DNA from 2 places in the Lachnospira intestinalis genome. Region 1 is predicted to be linked to the other one. Evidence: predicted binding sites of a transcription regulator. Region 1 holds the regulator's gene; the other holds the start of a gene.
The links. Region 1 encodes HrcA, which represses chaperone genes, less so after heat shock. Its sites were predicted from a motif close to TGTTAGCACTCNNNNNNNNNGAGTGCTAACA; they were not measured.
Positions count from the first base shown of each region.

Region 2: WMO37_RS00355 (Hsp20/alpha crystallin family protein) is a predicted target of HrcA. The motif match lies at 6,199-6,229, and genes of this name have one in related genera.

Region 1 covers NZ_JBBMFS010000001.1:201,183-216,502, reverse strand. The annotation lists gene WMO37_RS00905 (insulinase family protein) at 1-2,150, opposite strand, end outside; gene dnaJ (molecular chaperone DnaJ) at 2,342-3,472, opposite strand; gene dnaK (molecular chaperone DnaK) at 3,558-5,447, opposite strand; gene grpE (nucleotide exchange factor GrpE) at 5,491-6,081, opposite strand; gene hrcA (heat-inducible transcriptional repressor HrcA) at 6,153-7,235, opposite strand; gene WMO37_RS00880 (hypothetical protein) at 7,441-8,175, opposite strand; gene WMO37_RS00875 (polysaccharide biosynthesis tyrosine autokinase) at 8,228-8,938, opposite strand; gene WMO37_RS00870 (YveK family protein) at 8,938-9,702, opposite strand; gene WMO37_RS00865 (CpsB/CapC family capsule biosynthesis tyrosine phosphatase) at 9,709-10,455, opposite strand; gene thrC (threonine synthase) at 10,587-12,074, opposite strand; gene WMO37_RS00855 (hypothetical protein) at 12,307-13,140, shown strand; gene leuD (3-isopropylmalate dehydratase small subunit) at 13,250-13,735, opposite strand; gene leuC (3-isopropylmalate dehydratase large subunit) at 13,762-15,027, opposite strand.
Region 2 covers NZ_JBBMFS010000001.1:75,399-90,718, reverse strand. The annotation lists gene WMO37_RS00375 (alpha-galactosidase) at 1-1,763, opposite strand, end outside; gene WMO37_RS00370 (glycoside-pentoside-hexuronide (GPH):cation symporter) at 1,796-3,160, opposite strand; gene WMO37_RS00365 (DUF6937 domain-containing protein) at 3,164-4,648, opposite strand; gene WMO37_RS00360 (TetR/AcrR family transcriptional regulator) at 4,663-5,247, opposite strand; gene WMO37_RS00355 (Hsp20/alpha crystallin family protein) at 5,629-6,072, opposite strand; gene WMO37_RS00350 (EAL domain-containing protein) at 6,280-7,959, opposite strand; gene WMO37_RS00345 (HAMP domain-containing methyl-accepting chemotaxis protein) at 8,089-9,807, opposite strand; gene hcp (hydroxylamine reductase) at 10,111-11,784, opposite strand; gene WMO37_RS00335 (sensor domain-containing diguanylate cyclase) at 12,014-13,666, shown strand; gene WMO37_RS00330 (ECF transporter S component) at 13,820-14,587, opposite strand; gene WMO37_RS00325 (hypothetical protein) at 14,706-15,320, opposite strand, start outside.

The DNA.
Region 1 (15,320 bases):
TAATACTGATATCCGCGCAGGATGTCAGAATAGTAGCTGGACGGTGAGAACTGTGCCATTGCCGAAAGCATTGCCACGGTATGCCCGCTTCCTGTCATATTGCTTTCCATTCTCGACTTAATCCGTGCAATAATCTCACGCAGACGCTTTTCATCTTCAAACTTTGTTTCATAAATGATTTCATGCATCATTTCCAGTACAAACGGCAGTTTTTCATATAAAACCTTGCCCTTGACTTCATACATGACCGTGTATTTTGAAAAGTCTTTACTGTCCGTATAAATAGCCGCGTCCGTAGCTATCCCGCCGGAATTGATGTTGATTTCATTCGTTAATTCCGGGTAGGTATGCTTATGCGTATCCATAAGTCCCAGAACAGAGCTTAACAGTCCCACATACGGAAGCAGTTCGTCCGGCACTTTCTTACAGTCAAATGCCAGCATCAGATACGCAATCTGATTCGTAAACAGGTTGTGATGAATCACATCCACATCTGCAATACTCTTTTTATCAATATAAAGCTTTGCCGGCTCTCTTTCAATGTCTGACAGCTTTAACATCGGAATCCGTTCGAGTTCTTCCTGTGGAGACGGCTCGTCCTGATAAGCCTTTAATGCCGCCGTATCTGCCACAATGGCTTCCAGCTCTTCCTTTGAAAGACTGTTTTTATACGTTTCAAGCCGCTTTGCTTCCTCTGCCGCTTTTTCTTCTTCCAGTCCGCGCTTTGGCACTAATGCAATCAGACTGCCATGGCTGTTGTCAAGTAAATATTTCTGAATCAGCTCTTCAAAAAGCCCCTCGTCCAGTTCTTTGCGAAGCTGTGCAAATGTATCCAGTGCCTGAACATGGATAAACGGTTCATTTTCATCGTAAAGCCAGCTGTCCATCATCGTCAGATAATACATCAGTCCCTTCGGGTATGCCCCGTAGTCCGCTTCACGGAACTTAAATTCATAATAATTCATGCCCGCAAGTGCCATACGTTTGTCAATGCCGTTTTTTGCAATATCACGCAGCACTTCTTCAATCGTATCAACAAATGCCTTCTTCTGGGATTCTTCCGCATTTTTGGCAACAATTGAATAAACCGGCTGTAATACGGAGGATTCCAGACTGCTGTAAATATCCGTTCCGATTCCTTTATCAATCAATGCCTGCTTTAACTTAGCCCCCGGCGCCATAACCAGCACGTAATCTAATATCTGCATTGCAAGATACAGCTTTTTATCCAGTGCCGTTCCGACCACCTTGTTGTAAGATAAATAAGTATTATTCTCAAGCGGTTCATCTTCTGTCACCGCATAGTAATGTGTTTCTTCCTTTAATATATCAAACGGCCTCTGCATCGCGATATCCGCATCAATCTGCACATCGTTTGCATCAAAATTCTTTAAATATTCGTTATCCAGATAATCAAGGCGCTCCTGCACATCAAAATCACCGTACAGATAGATATAACTGTTCGCCGGGTGATACCATTTTTTGTGGTATGCCAGAAAATCTTCATAAGAAAGTTCCGGGATATGCGACGGTTCTCCACCGGATTCAAAACGGTATGCCGTATCCGGAAATAAAGATACAAACGTATCTCTGGAAAGCACATCGTCCGGTGAGGAATATACGCCCTTCATTTCATTAAACACAACACCGTTGTACTTTAACGGACTGTCGATACTGTCTAATTCGTAATGCCAGCCCTCCTGCTTAAAAATCTGCTCTCTCTGATAGATATTCGGATAAAATACCGCATCCATATAGACATCCGTAATATTCTTAAAATCTGCCAGATTACAGCTTGCCACCGGATACACCGTCTTGTCCGGGTAGGTCATTGCATTTAAAAATGTGTTTAATGAGCCCTTGCACAGTTCCACAAACGGGTCTTTGACCGGATATTTTCTGGAACCGCACAGTGTGGAATGTTCCATAATGTGCTGAAGTCCCGTATCGTTAAACGGCGGTGTCTTAAAGCCGATGGAAAACACCTTATTTTCATCGTCATTAGACAGCACAACAACTCTTGCACCGCTTTTCTTATGCTTTAACAGCAGTCCTGCCGAATGAATATCTGCAATTTCTTCTTTTTTTATCAGTTCGTATTTACTTAAATCCAGCTGATCCAATGCTGTAGTTATTTCTTTTAAATTCATTGATAGCCCTCATTTCCATTTAATCATACCTGCCGCCCATATTTCAGGCACATCATAATAAATTAATATACCACAAATACGGGCATCTATGCAAGACTGCTGCACAGTTCGCAGACATAAAAAGGACAGTATGCGCAGATTTTAAGCAAAAAGCACTACGCTGTACTGTCCCTTTATATATTAAGTTTATTTTACTTAAAAAAACCTTTTTTCTTAATATGCTTTTCTTCACCTGTCAGCAGCTTATCATATGCTGCAAGAGCTTCTTTCTGTTCGTTGGTAAGCCTTGTCGGAATATCAACAACCAGTGTAATGTAGTGGTCGCCGCGCACATTTTTGTTGCGCAGTGTCGGCATGCCTTTTCCTCTTAAACGGACTCTCGTGCCGGATGCCGTTCCTGGCTTTACTTCATAAAGCACTTCACCGTCAACCGTCTTTACCTTAACTTCACCGCCAAGAACAGCCGTCGGATAGCTGATTGTCACATTTGAGAAAATGTTGTAGCCGTCACGTTCAAAGCCAGGTTCTGCGGCAATCATCACTGCTACCAGTAAATCACCTCTTGCGCCGCCGTTCGTACCCGGTTCGCCCTTACCCTGGATTCTGACACACTGACCGTTGTCAATACCCGCAGGAATTGTGACTTCAATCGTCTTCTTTGTGCTGATGTAACCTGTGCCATAGCAGTCCGGACACTTCTCTTTAATAATCTTGCCGGTTCCGTGACAGTCCGGACATGGCTGTACATTTCTTACCATGCCTAAAATAGACTGCTGTGTATAGGCAATCTTACCCTTACCGCCGCACTTACCACAGGTTTCAGGCTGTGTTCCCGGCTTTGCACCGCTTCCGTTACACTTTGTACAGGTTTCTTTTAAATTCACATCGATCTTTTTGCTTGTACCGGTTACGGATTCTGCAAATGTAATTCTAACGGTTGTTCTTACATCAGCGCCGCGCATCGGACCGTTGCTGTTACGTCTTCTTCCGCCGCCGAATAAATCGCCAAAGATGTCACCGCCGCCGAAAATATCGCCGAAAATGTCGCCCATATCGCCGAAATCAAAACCGCCTGCGCCACCGCCGCCGCCATTTTCAAAGGCCGCATGACCAAACTGGTCATACTGCTTTCTTTTCTGTGCATCACTTAATACAGCATATGCTTCCGAAGCTTCCTTAAACTTTGCTTCCGCTTCTTTATCTCCGGGATTGATATCCGGGTGGTATTTTTTTGCAAGCTTACGGTATGCCTTTTTGATGGTCGCATCGTCTGCATCGCGTGAAACGCCTAAGACCTCATAATAATCTCTTTTATCTGCCATAACTTTTACCTTTCTTTTTATACGCTTAAAACTGCATGAGGGAAATTCCCCCATGCAGTTTTACCTGAAGCAAATGTTTCAAACCTTATACTTCCTTGTAATCACCATCAACAACGTCATCACCGTAAGGATTTGCACCGGCTGCTCCGGCATCTGCACCAGCACCGGCTCCCATATCAGGACCTGCACCGGCTGCTCCAGCACCGGCTGCCTGCTGTGCTTCATAAAGCTTAGCGAAAAGCTTCTGGGCGCTTTCCATTAACTTTTCTTTTGCTGCCTTAATTTCATCTACCTGTGAATCTGTCATGTTTTCAGCATCGCTGCCCTCAACAAGTGCCTTTAATGCATTTAAGTCTGCTTCTACAGCTGCCTTATCATTTGCATCTAACTTATCTCCGGCTTCATCTAAGGCTTTCTGTGTCTGGAATACCATTGAATCTGCATCGTTGCGGACTTCAATCGCTTCCTTACGTTTCTTATCCTGTGCTTCGTACTCAGCAGCTTCCTTAACTGCCTTATCGATATCTTCATCAGACATATTAGAACCTGCTGTGATTGTAATATGCTGTTCCTTACCTGTTCCTAAATCCTTAGCAGATACATTTACAATACCGTTGGCATCGATATCGAATGTAACTTCAATCTGAGGTACGCCACGTCTTGCCGGCGGAATACCATCCAGTCTGAACTGTCCAAGGGACTTGTTATCCTTCGCGAACTGTCTTTCACCCTGTACAACGTTGATATCAACGGCTGTCTGGTTATCTGCTGCTGTTGAGAAAATCTGGCTCTTCTTTGTAGGAATTGTTGTATTTCTCTCAATCAGTCTTGTAGCAATACCGCCCATTGTTTCGATAGAAAGTGACAGAGGTGTAACATCCAGAAGAAGGATTTCACCGGCACCGGCATCTCCTGCTAACTTACCACCCTGGATAGATGCACCGATTGCAACACATTCATCAGGATTTAAAGTCTTGCTTGGTTCATGGCCTGTGAGCTGTTTTACCTTATCCTGTACAGCAGGAATTCTTGTAGAACCACCGACTAAGAGTACCTTTGAAAGGTCTGAAGCGGTAAGACCTGCATCATTTAATGCGTTACGTACAGGTTCTGCTGTCTTTTCAACCAGTTCATGTGTTAATTCATCAAATTTAGCTCTTGTAAGAGTCATATCAAAATGCTTTGGACCTTCTGCTGTTGCAGTAATATATGGCAGGTTGATATTGGTTGTTGTAGCGCTTGATAATTCCTTCTTAGCCTGTTCTGCTGCAACCTTTAATCTCTGGAGTGCCATTGTATCCTTAGAAAGGTCTACGCCTTCCTTTGCCTTGAAGTCCTCTAACATATACTGTGTGATTACATTATCAAAGTCATCACCACCGAGTCTGTTGTTACCTGCTGTTGCAAGAACTTCGATAACGCCGTCACCGATTTCGATAATAGACACATCGAATGTACCACCACCGAGGTCATATACCATAATCTTCTGTTCGTTTTCGTTATCAAGACCGTAAGCTAAAGCTGCAGCTGTCGGCTCGTTGATAATTCTCTTTACATCAAGACCTGCAATCTTACCGGCATCCTTTGTTGCCTGACGCTGTGCATCGTTGAAATAAGCAGGAACCGTGATAACGGCTTCCGTTACCTTTTCACCTAAATAGTTTTCAGCATCAGCTTTTAATTTCTGTAAAATCATGGCTGAAATTTCCTGTGGTGAGTACTTCTTACCTTCGATTTCCACCTTGTAATCAGTACCCATATGTCTTTTAATAGAAGAAATTGTCTTGTCTGCATTTGTTACAGCCTGACGCTTTGCAGGATCACCAACAAGTCTTTCTCCGTTCTTTGTAAATGCAACAATTGAAGGTGTTGTTCTAAGACCTTCTGTGTTTGCGATAACAACCGGCTTACCGCCTTCCATAACTGCTACGCATGAGTTTGTAGTACCTAAGTCAATACCAATAATCTTTCCCATAGTTATCTTCCTTTCTTAAGGGCTTCTGCCCATCATTTACTGATTAATTTGCAACCTTTACCATTGAATGGCGGATTACGGTTTCTCTGTATGTGTAACCCTTTTCGAATTCTTCAACGATAATTCCTTCACCGACTGAATCATCTTCCACATGCATCACTGCATTGTGCAGTTCAGGATTAAATTCCATGCCGAGTGCTTCAATCGGCTTGACATCAGAATCTTCTAACATCTTCATGGTCTGCTTATAGACCATATCCATGCCCTTTGCAAATGGTGTTTCTCTTTCTTCTTCTGAAATTGAATTGAAACCTCTTTCAAAGTTATCAACGATTGGAAGAAGCTTCTTAATCATATCGGAAGCACCCATTTCAAACATGGAAGACTTTTCCTTCTCAGTTCTCTTTCTGAAATTATCAAATTCCGCCATCTGGCGTTTTACTTTATCCTGAAGTTCTTCAATCAATGCGTCCTTCGCATCCTTTTTCTTTGTATCTATTCCATCGGCAGACTGCGATTCGGATGATTGACTCGCTTCCTTCGGATTTTCGGCATCAGTGTTTTCTTTCTGTGCCTGCGTGCCATCGTCTTCTGCTCCAGCAGTTTTAGCGGCATCAGCGTCTTTTTCTGTCATCTTTACATCATCGACAGACTCTTTACTATTTTTCTTTTCTTCTTTTTTAGACACTTTCTTACCAACCTTTCCTATGTTTTCTTAAAAACCTCGTCCATCTGCGTCTGGATTGTCTTTAACGATTCTACAACCTTTTCATAATCCATCCGCTTTGGTCCGATAATTCCGATTGTCCCTTTCAAACCGTCCTGCAATTCATAGGTTGCCGTAACAACACTGCAGTCCTTCATGGAAGCAACCGGTGTTTCATTTCCTATATATACCTGAATACCATGGTCGTCCGCTTCTTTGTCTTTCCCCGACTGCTGGTCTGCAATCAATCCTGAAAGGCTCTGCTTTTCTTCCAAAGTATATATAAGCTCACTCGCTTTGACAGAATCACTTAATTCCGGATACTTAAAAATATTCGTTGCACCGCTTGTATAAATCTCTAACTGGTCTTCATTGCTGATTGCTTCAACAATGGCATCCAGCACTTCTTTAACAAGCTGCATATGCTCTCCTGCCTGATTCTCCATCTTGGATACGATGCTTAAATTCATCTGTTCCAATGTCAGCCCCGTCAGTGTAGTATTTAACAGAATGTTCAGCTTTAAAATATTTTCCTGTGAAAGTGCCTCACTGACATCAATCACTTTATTACGGATAATATTGCCTTCCATTACAATAACTGCTAAAATCTTATCACTCTCCAATTGAGAAAGCTGTACAAATTTCAGTTTATTGCCTTTTACCTGCGGTGCTGTAATCATTGTTGCATAGTTCGTATCCTTTGCCAGAACTTTCGCTACATTCTGAAGCAGTTCCTCTACACGGTCTACCTTTTCATTTAAAATATCCCGCATGGAATCAACCTCTTTTTCTCTGTCGGACACTTTGCTTTCCCGGTCTTCTAACTCCTGCTTTTTCTGTGCCATTAAATCGTCCACATATAAGCGGTAGCCTTTATCGGTAGGAATCCGCCCTGCCGAGGTATGCGGCTGTACAATGTATCCTAATTCTTCGAGGTCTGCCATCTCATTTCGTATTGTTGCCGAACTTAATTTTAAATCGGTATATTTTGAAATGGTTCTTGAGCCAACCGGTTCACCCGTTTCAAGATAGTTCTGTATGACAGCTTTTAAAATCTTTAATTTTCTATCATCCAGCTCCATGGCATCTGCTCCCTTCTTATCTTGTTAGCACTCATTTAGGTGGAGTGCTAACATCGATATACTTAAAATATCACTACACCCCCGTATTGTCAACAACAATCTCAAATTTTTTCTATAAATTATTTATAAAATACATAAATTGCAGATGAACAGCAGAAATCCCCGGAAAAGCAGCATGCTCTCCGGGGATTATCTGATTTTTTTCTTATTTAACGTTCAGTGTAAATGCCACGTGGTTTGATTCATTCAGATCTGAATCCGTACAATATACATCCAATGTATATGTACCTGATTTTGAAGTACTGTATGTACCGTTAACTATAATTCTTCTGGATAATGTATCCTCTGTATCTTTATCATCCGTAATAGATGAAATATACTTCATCACATTAAAGCTGTTTCCCGCTTCAACCGTCGCTTCTGTTGCCGATAAAACAATCTTTGGTCCGCCTGCAGTTGTTTCTGCTTCGCTCTCTGCAGTTGTCTTTTCCGCTTCTGTCGTCTTTGAAGCATTCTTTGTACTGTCTGTCTCTGTCTTTTCCGTCTCGGCTGCCGTGGTTGTTTCTGCCTGGGTCAGCTGTTCTTTTGCTTCAATTTCTTCTTGGCTCGCTTCATATGCAATCATATAACTGTATTTTGATACATTATTATTATGGTCTCTTGCCGCAAAAATCACTTTTGCCCTTGTCATATCCGGCATAATATAGATATTTTCAATGACAATGCTGCTGCTTACATCACCGTCTTTTGCATCGACTGCCTTTGCATAACTTTTAAGCACTTCTTCGCCCTGCTCTGCCGAATACGGTCTGACCTTGGATTCATCTACAGTAATTACCGGAGCAGTTCTGTCTGAGGTCAGATACATCGCCGCGATGATAACCGAAAAGAACACGCACACAGCCAGTAATGCTATAATAACGCCCTGCTTTTTTTCCATTTGTTTCCTCCTCCGTGAAATGGTTAAACTTCCATGTTATATCAGCTATGCATTATTCCTTATCACCATGACTGTAATTGCCGTAATACTTGCCATAATAATTGCCATAGTATTTGCCATAGTAACTATCTCCGGCAAGGTCTACTTTATTCAGAACGCTTCCGAGAATCTTGCACTTTGTCATTTTAAGCTGTTCTAACTGTTTCTGGACGAACTTATAATTAACCATATGCGCTGCAACAACCAGCACTGCACCGTCACATTTCTGTGCGACAATCGCTGCATCTGTAACACTGCCAAGCGGCGGTGTATCAATAATCACATAATCATAAGTATCCCTGAGCGCCTTTACAAGTGCATCAAATGAATTGTTCGCCAAAAGTTCCGAAGGGTTTGGCGGAACGATTCCGGAGAATACTACATACAGATTATCTACATTCGTTGTACAGATTACTTCTTCAAATTTATTCATGCCGGACAGGAAATGAGTGAGTCCTTTAATAGCCTTATTAATCTTATATCTGCCGACAAGAACGGATTTTCTTAAATCAGCATCAATGAAAATTACCTTTTTGCCGGATTCTGCAAGTGATACCGCCAGATTAAAAGAAACACTGGATTTTCCTTCATTCGGTGTAGAACTTGTAAACATAATTACTTTCATATCAGAACCACACAGCTGGATATTGGTTCTCAATGTCTTATAAGCTTCGTTACAGCGGTAATCTAACTTTCTGAGTCTTTCAATGTTAACTGTAGGCATTACTTATCTCCCTTCTTTGAAGAACTGTGCTTATGCTTCTTTCTCTTTGCCGCAGCTTCCGCACTGTCATCTAAATCTTCTGATAAAGGAATCAATGCAAGGGTACTGATTCCAAGATATTTCTCAATATCTTCAGATGTATTAATGGTATCATTCATTACAAATCGTATAACAACAATGGCAATTGCAAGCACCATGCCTAATACAAATGCGATGATTGCATTTTTTAAGCAGTTCGGGCTTGACGGCTTTTCAGAAATATTTGCTTCCTCAAATACATTGACCTTTTCAATCTGCATAATATCACAAATAGAATCTGCTGAAATTTCCGCTACTTTATCTGCGATTCTTTTTGCTTCATACTGGTCGTTGTTAGAAACCGTAATCTCAAGCACACGGCTGTCAGATGGTGTGGATACGCTGATTTGCTTTGCAAGCTTTTCATTTGTCGTATTTAACCCAAGGTCACTGATAACCTTTTCTGTTACGGTACGGCTTTTTACAAGAATCATATAATCCTGTGTCAGCTGTGTTGATGACTGCAAATCACTTAATGTTGTTGTTCCCTGGCTCTGCTTATTTAACACATACAGGCTCGTCTGTGACTGATACACCGGCTTTAAAAGCAGTTTACTTCCAATAAATGCCGCCAGACCGAAAATCACTCCCACTAAGAGAATAATTGCAATCTTACTCATAATAACGATAAAAATCTGTCGTAAATCGATTTCAATTTCGTCATTATTCTTCATCGAATTTTCCATATTCTTCTAGTCCTCCAAATATTCACCTTTAAGAATCCGTTCTGCATTATCACGCAGCAGTGCCTTCGCATAATCCTCATCAAATTTGCGGCAGATATACTTTGCGCATTCCTGAATTCTAGGCGATCTTCTTCCATTACTGTGTGCATCTGTTCCGATAACATCCACGATTTCTTCTTTTAACAGTCTTTTGATAAACTTTTTCACCTTACTTCCGGAATCCCCGATAACAGAACCCGCATTCACCTGAATGACAGCCCCCATGTTCTTTAATTCCAAAGCCAGCTTCCAGTCTTCCAATACGCACATATAGCGTTCAATATGCGCAATAACAGGCGTATAGCCCATCTGCATCACATTGCTGATACTGGTACGCAGATAAGAATATTCCACAGTCGGATGATATTCTATTAAAATATACTTGGAATCTTCCATTGTCAGATGCGCCTGTGCTTCGAGATCATCTAAAATATCCGAAGTATAATAAATTTCCCTGCCAAGTGCCAGTTCAATCTCAGGGCATACATCTTTCATCTGTTCTTTAAACAGTTCAAAATTTCTGCGCAGCTGTTCGTATCCCATTGTACATTTACCAGGATGATAATGTGGTGTTGCCACAATCTTGCGAATACCCTCATCATATGCAATTTTCATCATCTCAATACTGGTTTCAATATTATCCGGACCGTCATCGACACCATATAAAATATGGCTGTGAATGTCAACATAATGAAACGTCGTTAATTTTCTCATAATTCTGTTTCCTTTTATAAAATCTGCAACTTTGACATTATATATCATAAATCACTTTTTTGCAACAAAAGATTGGGGTCATCTGACATTTTTTCCTGTCAGATGACTCCAATTCAAATGAATGTATCTAATTAAATATGTAAAATTCTTTTTACATTATCGCACATCTTATCAACATCACATATAGTATCGTGCAGTACCGGCGCTGTTCTGATGTCTTCAATCGCCTGCGGAACTTTTACCTTAGAAAGCTTAGAAAGCTCATCTACCAGCTCAAAATCAGACATTACATCATACTTATTGTCAATCGCATCCATCACGCTTCTTGTAAACTTATATGGGCTGGCTGTTGATGCAATCACTGTCTTTGTGGTATCACCGGTTTCCTTCTGATACTTTTCATAGACAGATGCTGCAACTGCTGTATGGGTATCAATTACATATCCTGTATCTTCATACAGCTTCTTAATCATTGCCGCATCTTCTGCTTCTGTTGCGTAATTACCGTAGAAGTCCGAAAGCTGTGCTTTCATATCATCTGTAATTTCATACTTTCCTGATTCCTTTAAGGACTGCATAAGTGACGCATTCTTTTCAGCACTGTTACCTGCAATACGGTAAATCAGACGCTCTAAGTTGCTTGAAATCAAAATATCCATTGACGGAGAAGTTGTCAGGACAAATTCTCTGTTTCTGTCATATATACCGGTTGTAAAGAAATCATACAGTACTTTATTTTCATTGGAAGCACAAATCAGTTTGTGAATTGGAAGTCCCATATTCTTTGCATAAAATGCTGCTAAAATATTACCGAAGTTACCGGTCGGCACAACCACATTGATTGCTTCCCCTGCCTTTACTTCACCGTCTGCGAGCAGGCGTGCATAAGCATATACATAGTAAACAATCTGCGGAACCAGACGTCCGATATTGATAGAATTGGCAGAGGAGAACTGGTATCCGGCTTCATTCATGACCTTTTCAAGTTCTTTATCACCGAAAATCTTCTTAACACCGGTCTGTGCATCATCAAAATTGCCATTGATACCGATTACATAGGTATTGTCACCCTTCTGGGTTACCATCTGCTTTTCCTGAATCGGACTGACACCATGCTTTGGATAGAACACGATGATCTTAGTTCCTTTAACGTCAGCAAATCCTGCAAGAGCAGCCTTTCCTGTATCTCCTGAAGTTGCAGTCAGAATTACAATTTCATTCTTTACGTTGTTTTTCTTTGCAGAAGTAATCAGTAAATGTGGCAGAATGGATAATGCCATATCTTTAAACGCAATTGTTGAACCGTGGAACAATTCTAAATAGTATGCGCCATCAGCCTTTACAAGCGGTGCAATGACCTTTGTGTCAAACTTTGAATCATATGCTTTGTTAATGCAGTTCTTTAATTCTTCCTCTGTAAAGTCATCAAGCATCAGCTTCATCACTTCATATGCCACTTCCTGATAAGACATCTTTGATAATTCTTCAAAGCTCTTATCCAATGCCGGAATCTGCTCCGGTACGTATAAACCACCGTCTGCCGCAAGACCCTTTAAAATTGCCTGTGATGCAGTAACCTTTACGCTGTCGTCTCTGGTACTTCTGTAAAACAAACTCATTCTTTTCTTCCACCTTTATATTTTCATTCAAATTCTGCTTAAAACAGTATTCAGTTGACATTATACAACAGGATTTTTGGAAACACAATAGCTTTTAAGGTATTTTGTATTTATGTATTTTATGTTACAATCTTTTACAGATACGTGAGGGGGAGCTTTTACGCAGGCAGCGCGAATCCACTCTTATCGCAGAACCGGATACATTAAAATATCTACAAAAGGAGAGGACGTTATGGCAACAGGGGTTTATACAGCATATAAAAAAGACGGCACCGAATACTACCGGGTATCGCTGACCTGTCAGAATAAACATATCAGTCTTGGAAGCTTTGACGATTACAAGACTGCTGCCGCCGTCTATTCCGAAGCCAATGCCATTGTGCGGGATGAAAAAAGTTCCCATTTTGTCAATGCTGCAGAAAAAATAACAAGCTACTCCTCCTGCACTTCTGCACTGGCTTTTGAAAAATTTATGATTCTTTTGAATCTCCGGGATAATAACATTTATATTAAAACACCGGTTTATCTGTGTGATAAATATTTTTTATACTTTTTTTCACCGGAAATTGTGCTAACTTTTGATATTGAAGATTTATTTTACTATTCAGGACACAAAATCATGAGCCGCGGCGGTTATTTTTTTGTCAATGACTTCGGTATGCAGACCAGTATTTTAGCACGCTTCGGTATCCGCAGCCACTCCGTAAAAGGAAAGGATTATTTATTCCGCAACGGTGACGAACACGATTTCCGCTATTCCAATGTTGCCATTGTCAACCGGTACAACGGCGTAGAACAGATTGAAAAAAACGGACGGATTTTATACAAAACCCGTATCCACATTAACGGCAACTATACCATCGGCACTTATACGTCGGAAAATGAAGCCGCGATTGCCTATAACCGCGCCATTGATTTACTTGCAGAACAGCTGCCGGATTTTAAGAACTACACCCGGAATTATATTGAAGGACTGTCCCACATCGAATACGCTTCTATTTATAATACGGTAAAAATTTCACGCAGATTCCGCCGCTATATCGAACAGTTAGGACTCACTTACTAAAAAGCGGCAGAAATTCAAATCATAGATTCAAGAATTTCTGCCGCTTTTACTATTTTGTGCAGACACAGATTATACTGCGATACCTGCCTGCACAGACACTTTTATCATTTTACTTCTGGTTAATGTAATTAATCAGACCTTCTGCTTTGATAATCTTCTGCATAAATTCAGGAAATGCCTGACCGGTGTAAGACTTTCCTGTTGTTTTATCGGTAATCACGCCGCTGTCAAAATCCACTTCCACCTCATCACCGGCTTCAATTGCCTTTGCAGCTTCCGGACATTCGATAATCGGAAGACCGATATTGATGGAATTGCGGTAGAAAATTCTTGCAAAGGTTTCTGCAATAACACAGCTTACACCTGCTGCCTTAATTGCAATTGGCGCATGTTCTCTGGATGAACCACAGCCAAAGTTCTTATTGGCAACGATAATGTCACCTTTCTGAACCTTTTTTACAAAATCCTTATCAATATCTTCCATACAATGCGTTGCGAGTTCTGCCGGGTCTGATGAATTCAGATATCTTGCCGGAATGATAACATCTGTATCTACATTATCGCCATACTTAAATACTCTGCCTTCTGCTTTCATGTTGTTCCTCCATTCTGATACGATTCTTATAATCCAAGGTCTGACGGCTGGCTGATTTTACCTGTAACCGCACTTGCTGCTGCAACTGCCGGGCTCGCAAGATAAATTTCAGAGTCTACATGTCCCATACGTCCTACAAAGTTACGGTTAGTTGTAGATACACAGCGTTCTCCTTCTGCAAGGATACCCATATAACCGCCAAGACATGGTCCACAGGTCGGTGTGCTGACTACTGCGCCCGCACGGATAAATGTCTGAACCAGTCCTTCTTCGATTGCCTGCATATAAATCTTCTGTGTTGCCGGAATAACAATAACACGCAGTCCCTTTGCCACTTTTCTGCCTTCTAAAATCTTTGCCGCACAGCGTAAATCGTCAATACGTCCGTTTGTGCAGGAACCGATAACGACCTGGTCAATCTTAATGTCGTCAAAGCTTCCTACTACATGTGTATTTTCAGGAAGATGCGGAAAAGAAACTGTCGGTTCAATTTCTGATAAATCAATATTGATAACCTGTTCGTACTCTGCATCGTCATCTGCTGTATATTCTACAAACGGTCTCTTTGAATGTTCCTTCATATATGCTCTTGTCAAATCGTCAACCGGGAAGATACCGTTCTTTCCGCCGGCTTCGATTGCCATGTTTGCAATCGTAAAACGGTCGTCCATTGTCAGATTGGCAATGCCGTCTCCTGTAAATTCCATAGACTTATACAGCGCGCCGTCTACGCCAATCATGCCGATAATATGTAAAATAACATCTTTTCCGCTAACCCACTTCTTTGGCTTGCCTGTCAGTACAAATTTAATTGCAGACGGTACTTTAAACCATGCCTTGCCTGTTGCCATGCCGGCAGCCATATCCGTTGAACCTACACCTGTAGAAAATGCGCCGAGCGCACCGTATGTACAGGTATGTGAATCTGCACCGATAATAACGTCGCCTGCAACCGTAAGTCCCTGTTCCGGAAGCAGTGCATGTTCAATACCCATCTGTCCCACTTCAAAGTAATTTGTAATATCATGCTTCATCGCAAATTGTCTGACACATTTGCAATGCTCGGCAGACTTAATATCCTTATTCGGTACAAAATGGTCCGGTACAAGTGCAATCTTATCCTTATCAAATACAGTTTTTACTGTCATCTTATCCATCTCATGAATTGCAACCGGAGATGTAATATCATTTCCAAGTACAAGGTCTAAATCCGCTTCAATCAGCTGTCCTGCCTTTACTTCTGAAAGACCTGCGTGTGCCGCAAGAATCTTTTGTGTCATAGTCATTCCCATGAACCTGTTCCTCCATTTCTTTTTCTATTGACTTCTATTGACTAATTATAGCCGTATCCTGTAAAATTTGTAAAGAGAATTATTTAAATAACTATAATTCCTTTTTAGAATATGTTTCTGTTCAGAGCCAGGCAGATTTTTAAGCATATTTGTGAACCATGCTCGCATGAGTGAACAAATATGGCTGAAAATCTATTTGGCGGATACGCCACACCGACAAAATGTGCAACATTTTGGAGGCTGGCTCTGAACAGTTATTACTAAATCCTGAGCCAGGCAGTTTTTTAAGCATA
Region 2 (15,320 bases), 130 kb from region 1:
CGTGTTTCAAGCGGCGTGCGGCGCAGTGTCTGGTGATTCGGGCTTGCTGAAACGTGTGAACTAAGCACGGACGGCGGATAGCCGTAAGTGTAATTGTTCTGAATCTGCGCGCGGCTGACCGCATCTGTATTATCGCTTGCCCAGATTTGCGGAAAATAACACAAAATGCCGAGGTCAAAGCGGTTGCCGCCTGCCGCACAGCCTTCAAATAAAATATCCGGAAAACGTTTTGTCAATACGTCCATGCAGTGATACAGCCCGCAGATATAGCGGTGTGCTGCTTCACCCTGTCTGTCCGGCGGCAGATACGGTGAATAATCATCACTGAAAATCCGGTTCATGTCCCATTTGACATAAGAAATATCCGCACCGGAAAAAACACGGCTCATTTCTTCAATGACAAATTCCTGCACCTGCGGATTGGCTAAATCTAAAATCCGCTGGTTTCTGCCCTCGGAATGATTCCTGCCGGGAACGGCAGCTGCCCAGTCCGGGTACTTTTCATACAAACGGCTGTTGACACTCACCATTTCCGGTTCTACCCAGATACCAAAATCCAGTCCAAGTGCTTTGATTTTCTGCGCAATTCCCAAAAGTCCGCCCGGCAGCTTCTTTTCATCGGCATACCAGTCCCCAAGGGAACTCTTATCGTCATTCCGGTTTCCAAACCAGCCGTCATCCATGACAAACAGTTCGATTCCCGCTTCTTTTGCCGCCTTTGCAAGGCGTAGCAGTTTCCTTTCGTTAATGTCAAAATACGCCGCTTCCCAGCTGTTTAACAGCACCGGGCGCAGTTTCCGTTTCCATGTGCCGCGAACAACATGCTCCTGCACAAAATCATGCAGTTGGTGACTCATTTGATTATAACCTGATGCCGCATAGGTCAGCACCGCTTCCGGTGTTTCAAAAACTTCACCTGTGCCAACCGTAAAGCAGAAATTTTTCGGCTGGATACCGGAAACGATTCTTGTACGTCCTGCCTGCACCTCTACAGCTTCATAGTGACTGCCGCTGTAAATAAGATTTATTCCGAAACACTCTCCGGTGTCCTCGGTCGTTTCTTTTCTGCCAAGCATGATAAACGGATTGGCACGGCTCGATGACGTTCCCGTAAAGGATTCATTGACATATTTTCCGGTTTCAAGCACGGCTTCACTGCGGTTCATTTCCCGTGTCCATGCGCCGTGAAATGTTGAAAGCACATAGTCTGCCCTGTGTAAATCAAGCTGCATGCTCATCAGCCGCCTAAGCTTCACAGGCTGTTCTCCTTCATTTTTAAAAACAGCGCGCCTTGTAATCACATCGCAGTCTTCGTATACGTCATAATACAGTTCCAGCTTTGTTTTTCCTTCTTTGTCTGCCAGAACGACCTTGAGCTGTTCGGATTTGCCGTTTTCATCATATGCACCCGGAAGTGTCTGCAAGCCGCATTTTGTTTCGGAAATCTGTGCGCTCTCAAACAAAAAATCCGCCGTTGTACTGCCATCCGCATATTCTGTTTCAATAAACGGTTCACGGATATCGCCTTTTCCGTAAGATGACATTTCAAGACAGCAATCCTCCAATGAAAGATTTTCAAAACTGCTGTCATACGCAATCGTATTGCCCGGAAGAAATGCCCTTTTTTCCATCATTACGGTCTGCTGTGCATGAATCCGCCTTCCATAATACAAATGCTCCGGATGTCCGCTCTCCATGACACAAAATACATAAGACGTATGCCGTGTATGCAGTGCATACAGATTTTTTTCTATCATAATCATATCGGAAATCCTTTCTTTATCATATATACCTTTTAAGCCCGCAGTGTATTGTTAATCTCCTCCATTTTACTCTCTGTCAGAATATATTTCTTGTGAAAATAAAACACAGCAAGTAACAGTCCTGCAATCGGAAGCACCGTCATTGTCATACGCAGTCCGACCAGCGAACCGCCTGCCTGTGCGGCTTCTCCCGCCACAACTGCCGTATCCTGACTTAAATGGCTCAGCGACAGGCACACGGATACAACCAGTGCCGCTACACCGGAAGCTAATTTTACAACAAATGTCTGCATAGAAAAAATCACGCTCTCGTCCCTGCGCTTATTTTTTAATTCACCATAATCCACGGTATTGGCAAGGAAAATGGTTGTAAGCACCAGTAACATGCCGTTTGCCGCAAAGATGAAAAATGCCGGAATAAACAGTATAAATACATTGGACATTGTTGTAAATACAAGCACCAGCAGCACTAAATATCCTGCTATCGCCATGGCAAAGCTCACGTAAAAAATGCGGATTGTATTTAAAAATTTACGCAGTAACGGAAACAGAATCATCATCGACAATATCTGTATTGCACCGCCAAAGGTGTTAAACAGCGTATAGCCGTTGTACCAGTCCGCACCGCCGAAATCATATTTAAAAAAGTAAATCACCAGATTGGACGTAATGTATACCGATGTATTAATCAGCACAATGGTAATAACAACCGTCATTGCCTGGTCATTTTGCAGTAATGCCTTAAACATCTGCTTTATGGACGGCGCATCGACATCAACCGTTGATTTTTCTTTGATATTCAGACAGGTAATCAGAATGAATACAAAAAACAATACGGATAAAATCAGGGCAAACCACTTAAAGCCCGTTCTTTCATTGCCGTTTCCGAAAAAGTAGACGCACTGCATAGTGATAACCGTTACAAGTGCAGAACCGACCCCGGCGCAGGAACGTGCGAGCGTGGAAAGATTTTCACGTTCCTTTCCTCCCTGCGTAAATGCCGGAATCATGGACCAGTACGGAATATCCATCATGGTATAGGTCACACCCCATAAAATGTATGTAACCGCCGCATAGGCTACCAGCCCGCCGCCGTCCAATGCAGGCGGTGCCGCAAACATCAGATACAACACGATGGCATTGAGCGCCGTTCCCACAAACAGCCACGGACGAAACTTCCCGAACCGTGTCCTTGTCTTTGCCACAATAACCCCCATAACCGGGTCATTAAACGCATCAAACACGCGCGCCGCCATTAAAATCATGCCCATTGCAATCGCGCTGACACCTAAAATATCCTGATAATAATACAAAATATAACTTGCCGAAAACATATAAACCATGTCTTTTCCCACGGCACCCAGTCCGTAAGAAGCCATTTCCCTTTTACTTAACATACCTTACCTACTTTCTGCGGCTGCCAGTTCCACCGCCTTGTATGCCCCATCATATATGCCTGCTTTTTTATTGGCTTCAATGCAGTTACACATCTGAAATAACAGCGTTTCTTCATTTAAAAACAACTCCAGCATTTGCAGTGTATGACCGGTGTCACGACATTCCAGCGTACCGTCACCGATTTCTGCCGAATGGACTGCACCCCACTGTTCATGTCCACCGACACGCTTGATAAACAGCTTCGGCACCGGATAAAATGCCAGTTCGCTCGGTTTCGTAACCAGCACATCACAGCTTCTCATCAAAAGATTGGTACAGTAAACCGCTTCAAATATATTTTCATGCCAGAATCCGTGGATTCCCGTGACTTCTCCCGTCAGGGCTTCCTCTGCAAACTTTTTTGTATTCTCCCAGTTGTTAAAATGTTCACAAGAAAGTGTCTTCATCTGCGGAATTTCTGCCTTTAACTGCTCCCATACATTTTTATAATCGCCCACATTGACATACAGTGCAGCACGTCCGTCCCTGATATGCGGTATTAAATAACGGATAATCTCTGCAAAAATTTCTTTCTGCGCACCCGCACCGCCAATCGTCAAAAGAAAGCGCATCGGTTTTTTCTGCATTTTGCGCGCCCGCCTTGCCGCACAGTCTTCTTCGATTCCCTGCACCAGCTCATGGTCAATGTAGTGGCCTGTATACACAAGGCTGTCCTTTGGCATTGGATTTAACACTTTGTTTTTATCCATGCCGTTTAAAATACGGTAGCCTTGGTAGGCAAAACGCGTCTGCACCGTATGAATACTGCCCTCTGACAAATGCAATGCCATTGGCCAGTTATCCGGCACGGCATTGATAACACGCTTCATGCCCGCATGCACCGCCGCCTGCGCCGGCCATACATGTGTGGCAATGACCGGAATTTCTTTTGGCACATTTGCAAATACAGCTGCCATCAGTTCCGCATTTTTCTGGTCTGATGCATTGTAAGAAAGCTTTCTAAAGCCCTCGTAATTCATCGGTTCCCAGACAAACCGGTTAAACAGACGGCTTTTCTGGGACAATCTTGACCCCAGTGAGTATAAATCATTCTGCGCACGGATAACCTTTGTACAGGTCGTATCTTCATAAGAATTCAAATCCATCCAGTACGGTACATAGCCCATTGCATGTGCCGCCGAAGCAATCGCCATGGAAATGCGGTAATGACCGAAGCCCATGCGGATATTTCCCACAATAATGCCTTTTTCCGTATCAAACGGTATCGTTTGATTTTTCTCTCCGGCTGTGCCGTGCTTTTTGGCAACACGCACATCGACAATGCCAAGCGTATCGCCAAGCACCGCATTTTTACGAAGCCGCACCGGATATTTTGTGCCGGTATCATCGCCATATTTTTTGATAAATTTTTTCTTAGAATGAATGGCATTTCTGTATGCCTTGCGGCCGATTTCATTGCCGTAAATCATTTTTGATTTGTCTTCCATAACCTTGCCCCTTTCTATGCCTTTTTCTCGATTCCGTCCAGTAAAATGCCAACCACTTCGCTTAACCCTTCCGTATAGGAAAGTCCACTGTTGACTAAAATATCACGCTGGAAAAACTGCTCCAGTGCGGCTTCCATCATCAATTTAAAAATGGATAAATTCACGGGACGGATACATCCTTCTTTTATTCCCTGTTCCAGCAGTCCCATCGTCATTTCCCAGCCGCCTTCCAGCCGCTGTTCTACCCTTGTGTATATTTCAGGATATTTTTCCTTGAGCAGATACAGCTTCGCAAAATTAATGTCTTTATAGCTGTCCGGCATGACACCGAGAATTGCCCTGATTTTCTCCACTGTGGACAATGCTTCATTTTCCAATATGGCACGCTCGCTTTCCTTTATCGTATCAAACAGGTAATCAACCATGGAAAGAAACAGAGAATTCTTGTCTGAAAAGACCGTATATATGGTTTTCTTGCTCATGCCGAGGATTCCTGCAAGGTCATCCATGGTGAATTTCAATCCCTTTTGATTAAAGGCTTCTATCGTACCCTCTAAAATCTTCTGCTGCAGTTTTTGTTCCTGTATACTTTCTTTCATCGTTCCCTCCTTCTCCGTTTGTGTTTTGTGTAGTACTTTTGTTGGAAACTATTTTTTATTTTTTAGTTTCCATTATTATATCATATTTTATTTTTGTGCGCAATTGCTATTTTTATATGTATTTCTTTTTATTTTTTGTGCATGTATCACATATTTTTGTTCGTATTTTTCATAATCTTCCACTATATTTTGCGCCTGACAACCGCAATGATTTTAGGCTTTTGCCCCTGATAGTTTTGTATTAAATAAAAAGACTCCACAGCCTATGAATTTCTCCGGCTGTGGAGTCTTTCTACCTATTATATAGGGTTATTTATCAGCATTTTTGACATTTCATCAAAATGCCTTATAAGTTGTACAGTCACAATTTGCAGTTACAGGTTATCCTTCAATGGCAATATACTTATCACCCTTGACCGGTGCCTTTTCTTTCTTTGGAACAGAAAGTTTTAAGATACCGTCCTCGTATTTTGCCTTGATATCTTCCTGTGTCAGGTCTTCACCAACAAAGAAGCTTCTGCTCATTGCGCCAGCATAGCGCTCCTTGCGGATATATTTGCCGTCTTTCTTTTCTTCATCTTTGTCAAGACCTTTAGAAGCACTGATGGTCAGATAGCCATTTTCAAGGCTGGCACTGATTTCATCTTTCTTAAAGCCCGGCAAATCAATATCTACTTCATAACCGCTTTCCGTTTCCCTGACATCTGTTTTCATAACATTAGAAGCGTGCTTACCATATAGAACCTTGTCTACATCCGGGAACTTAAATCCATTCATAAAATCATCATTAAATAAATCTTCTCCAAAAATACTAGGCATTAACATAAGTCATCTCTCCTTTTCTAAAATCGCTGCTCATTTACCTGTTACTCTGGAACCGGGATGTTTTAAAACAAATTCAATTTCTTTATTTGTTCCTTTCCTTTGTTCTAGTTGTACTATAGCACTTATTATTAGCACTGTCAATAGGCGAGTGCTAATTTTTTTTAATTTTTTTGTGTACCAGATGATCCGTCAAAAAGCCTGCGGCTGTTATGAACATTTATATCGTTGAATAAACTGTTCTTTTTCACAGGGTCTGCCATAATAGTATCCCTGTAAATAATCAACCTGCATTTCTTTCATTTTAAGGCTCCATTCTTTTTTTTCAATGCCCTCTGCACATATCCTGACATTAATACTATGTACCATCGGAATGATGTTTTTATACAATTCATAATCTCTTGCATCATTCATCGCCTTTGCAGTAAAATCCCTATCCATTTTCACATAGCTGGGATTCATATCACGTATACAATGGAAATTAGAATACCCTGTGCCAAAATCATCTATTACAAAGCAGATATGGTTCTCATCCAACGCTTTCCTGAACTTACAGAATACCGGTGTCATATCCATAAATCCACTTTCCGTCATTTCAATACATATGGAATCCGGTTGTAAATCATATTTTTTAATCACATCCAATATATCTCTTTCAACATTGCCATGCATAATCTGAACATATGAAACATTTATATTCATCTTAAAATCAGGAATATATTGCTGCATTTCACAACATGTTTTCGCTGCTTCATCTAATATATATCTTCCTGCCGGGATAATTAACCCGGTTTCTTCCAGTAATGGGATGAAGTCTACTGGTGAAACTGTCTCCGTATCTTCTTCAGAGGTCATTGAGAAACGCATAAGCGCCTCTGCACCAATAACCCGCTCTGAGCTGCAATCCACAATTGGCTGGTAATACACCTCAAAGCCGTTGAATCCATTCACAACAGAATTACGGAGTGCCGCTACTATCTTTCCTGTTCTTAAAAAGCTCTCGTAGTCGTTATCATCAAATATATAGAATCCATTTTTTCCCATTTTTTTGGCTTTTTTAAGGACAAATGCAAATTTCTTGCGGCACTCCTCGTAGCCTTCGCAAAATGTTACCGCATCCACAACACCAACAGAAATCGAAAAAACAGCCTCGTAGTTTTCAGATACTATAAACTTATACAGTCTGTCATCTATCTTTTTCTTAAGCTCCGCGGCATAGTCCTTTGAAGAATGTTCCAAATCAACAATCACATACTGGTCGGCTACAAGATGATATATCCTCTGTTTATCAGAAAGACATTCCTTCATGCAGTCAGCTACACTTTTCAGAATATAATTGCCGTAAGCCGCTCCACGTGAACTATTGATTGCTCCAAAATCATCTATTCCTATATGCATAAGAAATCCCTTAGAAAGGTGTGTCTTCTGCGAGCGCATATAGGCATTAAATTCAGGACCTCCAAGCAATCCTGTGACATTATCTGCTCTTCTTTGATTGCCAGTCTCTTTCATGCAGCCAACCAAATATTGTGCGTTCCCTTGTGAATCATCAATCACTATACCGCGGCAGTTAATCCATACCGGCATGTCTTCTTTATCAAGCCATCTGTAATGAAGATTATGTACCTTTTCTTTTCCTTCATATATAGCCGCAAGGTGCTCCTGGAGCATCTTACGGTCTTCTTCATAAACCAACTGTAAAACATCATTAGTAAAATTATTCATAACATTATCCGATATCTTAAAACGGTTCACAGCCGATTCAGAAAATTCTATTGTATTATTCTGCAAATCATATACATATAGATAATCATCCATACATTTTGCGATTATTTCTAATAAAGTTTCTTTTGGCAGCTTACCAAATACCTTAAATATATTCTCACTCACAACAAGAACCTTTCTTTCCTAATCGTATCATAAAATACCAGAGTTAAAAGTCCTAACCCCACATGAACCTGCTCATAAGTGGAATCAGGTCTTTTATGCCCCAATATCATTATAATTCTCTTTTAACCTTTAGAATAACTTAAATCTGTTTACACGCTCATTCATCTTATCTGCACCCTCTGAGAGATTAATACTAATTGCTGTATTCTCTTCTGATGATGCTGCTGTACTCTGTACAACACCTGAAAGCTGTTCAATTCCCTGTCCGACCTGCTCTAATGACTCTGCCTGTGCATTGGCTTTCTCCATTGTATTCTCTGCCATTTCTGCAAACGAATCCATGTCCGAAATAATCTGATTGAAAGCTTCTGCCGTTGTAATTGTAACTGAATTTCCTCGTTGAATTTCAACTAAAGTTTTATCTATTAAATCTCTTGTATTTACCGCTGACTTCGCACTGTCTGCAGCAAGTTTTCCTATCTGATCTGCTACTACCGCAAAGCCCTTACCTGCCTCACCTGCCCTGGCAGCTTCTATCGAAGCATTAAGAGCTAACAAATTAGTCTGTGAAGCAATATCTTCAATATCTGTAATAATATTACCTATTTCCTTAGATATTTCTGTAATATGTTCCATCTCTGTCAACAGAACATTCATTTTTTCCTTTTCTTCATTCGCTTTGTTCGCAGAAGCTTTTACACGTTCAGATGCATTTTTTGTTTCCTTTGCAGTATCTACAGCAAGGTCAACAACTGTATCTATTGTTGCATTCAATTCCTGAATAACTCCGGCCTGTTCCGTTGCACCATCTGATAAAGACTTTGATGCACTTTCAACTTCCTTTGCGTTATGTGTAACCTGTTCAGCAATACCGCTAATTTCTGACAATGTACTGTTAAATCGTTTTAAAATATATACAAGTGACTCTTTCAATTCTGAAAAATCACCCAGAAACGGTGTAATATCATCACCATTTCTTGTCAAATCACCCTGAGCTATCAATTTAACCTCCTGAGAAATCTCACGGACATAATCTGAAAGAATATTCATTGCTTCTTTCAGCATTCTTATTGTATCTCCGAACTCATCATCTGATTCGTAAGTAAGCATTTCTATATTAGACAGTTCACCTTTTCTAAGACTGGCAACTGCTGCATCTATCTGCTGTACCGGTTCTGTTATTGAATCTGTAATTATCTTTCCGATAACTGTTGCAACTACTGCAATCGCGATTCCTGTTACAATAATGACAATAAAAATAATAATAGTACAGATGTTGGCAAGTGTTTTCGCATTATCTAATTCCACCTGGAAATCATCATGTAATGTATTTAATTGTTTTACAAATGACATATAGCTTTCATATGCACTTCCGATCATAATCTTCGCTGCTTCAGCCTGTTTATTATCTCTACTCAATTTGTATACTTCATCTGAAGTTGATAAGTATTCTTCCCACGCAGAAGTTGCCTTTTCGTAATCGGCTTTTCCTTGCTGTGCTTTCTTATTTGAATTAATTATCTCACCTAACTTAGCTGTCGCGTCTTTAATCTGACTTTCTATATTATCATTTTCTTTTTCACACGTAGCCATCGCTGCGGCATCTGATTCTACAAGATGCTGATACTGCTTGATTCTATACTTAGCAGTCATTGTTTCTAATTCCTGCAGATACTCAAGTGAAGGAGACCACACTTCCGTAATATGACGTATATTCGAACGAATCACTAATGTCGATACAAGTGCCACCAGTACGAAAAACGCTGTCATAACTAATACCGCCATCCGATATACCTTCAATTTCTCTGCAACTTTTAAATTACCTATCCATTTTTTTAACTTTGCCATATGGTTTCCCTTTCTTTCGTTTTTTGAATGAATTTTTTTACTGAATTCCATTGTAAAAAGCTCAGAAACGACTGAAATTCCCCAGCTTTATAATTGTCTCTCAGTTAATCGTGTTAAAACTATCACAATTTAGTTTGAAATGCAATAAAATTTTTTATTTTTTTTTGTATTTTTATTGTTTTTTTGAAGCCTAATCTAATATGGATTTTAAAATTTCCGGCTGTTGTTCTCTTTCCATAACAAGATTTTTTGAGAGTTGTTTATTTCCCATAATATAAACAACTCTCGAAAATTCTAAGTGCTTTATGCAATATTCTGCTTCAGGCACGTCTTAATATCATCTTCCGCGTTGCTGATTGCACGGATATGAAACGTATCCACCAGATACTGCAATACATTCGGGCTTAAAAAGGCAGGGAGTGTCGGTCCTAAATAAATGTTTCTGACGCCAAGGCTTAACAGTGCGAGCAAATCCGCTACTGCTTTCTGCTCATACCAGGACACAATCATGGAAAGAGGCAGTCCGTTTACATCGGTATTAAACGCATCGGCAAGTGCAGTGGCAATGCGTACCGCCGAATAAACATCGTTACACTGTCCGACGTCCATCAGACGCGGCAGTCCGGCAATTTCACCAAAGTCCAGCTTATTAAAGCGGTATTTTCCACATGCCAGTGTCAGAATCACACAGTCCTGCGGCACCATTTTTGCAAATTCCGTATAATAATTTCTTCCCGGTCTTGCGCCGTCACAGCCGCCGATTAAAAAGAAATGGCGGATTGTTCCGTCCTTTACGGCTTCTACTATCTTTTCAGCACAGGTCAGCACCGCCTGATGTGCAAAACCCACTGTAATTTCCTTTTCTTCTTCATCATCGGAAAATCCACCTAGTGCCAATGCCTGTTCAATGATTTCATGAAAATCCTTTTCGCCGTTTTCCTTTTTAGGAATATACTTTACTCCTTCCCAGCCGACAACATTGGTGCTGTAAATCCTGTCCTTATACCCCTCACGCGGACGCATCAGACAATTTGTTGTCATTAAAATACAGCCCGGCAGATTGTCAAATTCTTTCTGCTGGTCCTGCCATGCACCGCCAAAATTGCCCACCAGATGCGGATATTTTTTCAATCCTTCATAGCCGTGACCCGGCAGCATTTCCCCATGGGTATAAATATTAATACCTGTGCCTTTGGTCTGTTCCAGCAGCATTTCCAAATCTTTAAAGTCATGTCCCGATACGATGATAAACGGTCCTTTTTTTCTACGAACACTCACCTTATGCGGATACGGATTGCCATAAACGCTTGTGTTCGCTTCATCTAACTGTTTCATTACCTCTAATGCCATTTCACCGGTACGCATCGTCATCCGAATTAATTCTTCCACCGTCAACGCATCGTCTGTAAGTGCTTCCAATCCGTAAATATAAAAATCATCGACCTGTGTGCTGTAATATCCCAGTTCTCTTGCCTGATGTCCGTATGCGCTGATGCCTTTTAATCCATAAAGAATCGTCTGTCTTAATGAACGGATATCTTCGTCAAGTTCTTTGTCATACATAATTCCTGCCATCGGCGCATCTTTTAACATTTCACTTTTGGTTTCCGGCAGATTATAAACTGCTGCCGGGCGGTTGATTTCTGTCTCTGTCTGCTCCCGCAATTCTTCCTTAATGTTTTGCGATACCTTTAATAATTCCACATGTACATCTGCATCAAAATTTACATTTGTAAGCGTTGTAAAAAGAACGTTTTCCAAAAAACGCACCACTTCTTTAGGCGCATGTTCCCCTGTTTCCAATAATTTTTTTGCATAACAGCAGATTCCCTTTGCCTGATAAATCAGCAAATCCTGCAAATTTGCGATTTCCGGTGTCTTTCCACAGACACCCATTTTCGTGCAGCCTTTTCCGTTTGCCGTCTGCTCGCACTGATAGCAGAACATCTCATACCCCAAATCCATGTTATTACTCATTTTCCTCTCCATTCCTACCGCAATTGCGGTATATTCGTTCTTTCAAGATATAAGTATTGACATTCTTTGAAACTGCATACACTGTTTATAAAATCTAATTTGTTAAAGTTTTATGATTTCCTGTATTCTCCATTGACATTCCTACCAAAATACTATATTATAGTACCAATATACTATTATCTGATAATCATTACTATTATTTATTGCAGACCAAATGAAAGGATTTCATATGAAAATTAAACACACTTTATATATTATCCTGCTGACAGCTTCACTGATTCCGCTTTATATTTTTGCTTCTGTCATGATTGTACAGAATAATAAAAACACTAAAAGCATGATGCAGGAAAATCTGCGCTTTATCAGTGAATCTACCATATCCAGTATCGAGAGTTTTTGTGAAGCCCGTAGAGATACGATTAATATGATTACCCAGTATGAAATGATACAGGATGCTGTTCATTCCAGTCTGGATGGCAGCATTTCAGATGATGATTCCATTTCCTATATTAATAATATGTTATGGGAGCGAAAAATCCATTGTGATTTTTTACAGAGTCTTTTCATTATAGATACCAATTTTAACATTGTTGCATCCAGTGAAAATATTACTGCTTCAACTTCAGATTATTTTGCCCATGCTGATTCAGACTCTTTAAACGGCAATTTCATAATTTCCGATGCCTACCAGCGGTTAATTGATGGTGAAATGACTACTGTTGTTGCTGCATACTCCGGTATTTTTGACCTTAATACACAAAACATAATTGGCTATGTTGTAGAAGAAATTCCCACTTCATACTTTGACAACTACCGCTCCAATACAACTTTATGGGAAAACGGGCTGCTCTATCTTATTGATAACAATAACTTTTTTATCACTGCCGGCAATCCGGATGAATCTACTTCCGATTCATTGACTGATGCCAATGACAACGCCATATGGCAGAAAATTACTGAACATTTATCCTGCACCAATCATTCTAACACTTCCGGACAATTTTATTTTAACGTTTCCGGAAATGAATACGCGATATATTATGCACCGGTTCATTACACAGACTGGATAATTTTTATTACTATTGATTTAAGTTCTTATCAGAAAATGAAAACTGCCTACCGCATCCTGCTTGGCACAACAGTTCTTTGGACTTCCGTTGTCCTTTTACTGGTACATTACCTGATTACGAAAAAAATAACCAAACCGGTACACCTGATTTCCGGCACGCTTGAAAATGTCCAGCTGCAAAAAAACTATGCACTACGTATTCCGTATGATAAAAATGATGAACTTGGTAATTTATCCAATAAAATTAATGCACTATTAGCCTATGCTGAAGCCAATGAAGTACATCAGCAGGAATATCAACGATATCTTACCAAAAAAACACAGTTAGACCCGATGACACAGCTTTTCAATAAAAATGCCATTGAAAATAAAATACATGCTATGATTGAACAGGCAAACGACACACATACCCGCATTGCCGTCGGCTTTCTGGATATTGATAATTTCCGTGACTATAATACACTCTACGGACATCAGGAAGGCGACCGCGTTATCCGCTTTGTTGCCTCTATTTTAAAAGAAAACATTAACGGAATTGTCGGCAGAAACGGTGGTGACGAATTTCTTTTCTGCCTTGCCGCAGTCGATTCAAAGACAACTATTGAAAATGAAATCCGTACAGTTTTTGAAAAACTACAGGAAGGTCTTATAAACTTAGAAACCGGTGAACGAATGTCTATTCCCTGCAGTATCGGCATTTTTGCTGAAAACGGCAGTCAGCTGCATTACAGCTATATGGTACAGGGTGCTGATGCAGCGATGTATCAGGCGAAAGAACTGGGCAAGAACACCTACTATCTTAATTACAATTAAAGGACAACCTATCGTGCAACCGCTTTAATCACGCACTTTCTATATTCTAAACAGTCAGTATAAAACAAGAGGAACGATATGATACTATCAAAGTTTTACCTCATCTGTTATCATATCGTTCCTCTTTTTATTCTATGTCAGTTTCCAACTTTTTTACAATTCCCGAAGCATTCCTGTCTTTTTCATTACCGGACGTAATGCCAGATAAATAATCGTTGCTACAATCACTGCTATGACTGCATTAACCGATGTTGTAATCGCACCGATTTTTGCAAGTGCCTTGGCAAGGTCCTGCGGAACACCGAGCAGATAGGATTTATAAAAATATCCCACAACCGGGTCTGCCACAATATTAAATGCCATACCGCATACACTTGATACAATCGTTGCAACGGTTACATACTTTGCTGAATGGTCTTTTGAAAGATGAAACAGCTTATGTGCTACAAATCCTACAATCAGACCGATACAAAGCTTTAAAATAAAGGTCTTTGGTGCGCTCGTTACATACGCCGTTGTCAAATCGCTGATTGTCATACCGACTGCTCCGGCTAAACCGCCCCATGCACCACCGATTAACAATGCCGCTAAAACACAGAATACATTACCGAAGTGAAACATTGTTTTCTCTGTTCCGACCGGAACATCAATTTTAATAAATGTTGCACCTACATAACATAATGCTGCACACAGCGCTGCCTGCGCCAATACCTTTGTATCAACCGGTTTACGCTCTCCCTTGGACACGATATTACAAATACCCGCAATCAATACAATCACACCTGCAATTGCAACTAATAATGATACTGCATATGCCGTATTACCCTTCTGTACATAATTGTGAAAACACAATACCAGACCGATTACAAAAATCACAGCGCCTGCAACTGCTTCAATAATACTTCCTGACTTTTTCATCATCCTCATCCTCCGTTCCTTTTGCTTCGGATAAGAATAAGCTTTTACTGGCAATTATGAAAGCACCAATTTGAATTTTATTTATATAGCCAGTTTATTTTTGTTTTATGGTCAGTTTACTTTACTGATACTCACGAATTAAAAACATCGGCTTGATTGCCATAACTTCATCATATTCTTCCTGCTCTACTGCCACGCTGGAATTTAATGCTTTTAAATCACTCTTTAAAACTTCAAGTGCCTTTTCGATGGTCGTTGCACGACCTTCCTGCATAATATCAATCATTCTCTTTAACACGACCGGATGTGCATACCATGCCGGAACCGGAAAGTCCGGATATTGTCTGATGTACTGCTGCATTTCATCAACAGCCTGTTCCAAATGTGTTTCAATGTACTTTTTATTGTTTCTTGCAGTCGGTAAAACATTGGCACTGGAAAAGAAGAAAATGGAAGCCAGTCCAAACAACAGGAAATACATTGCAAATCCAGCATGTGTAATCAATGCGTAGATACCATACAGCAATGCCGCTGCTCCCAACAGCGTAATGCTGAGTGCTACCCATTTATATGCCGGATTACTTCTGTCATACACTCTTTTTCTTTTTGCCCCTGCACTTAATGCAATACTTAATTCTTCATTCTTATTCAGATACTGCATACAATTCTCTAATACGGCAATATTCTCCTGTGCTTCTTTTGTCAGAACCTTTGCTTTTTTCTTTGCTGCAAGACG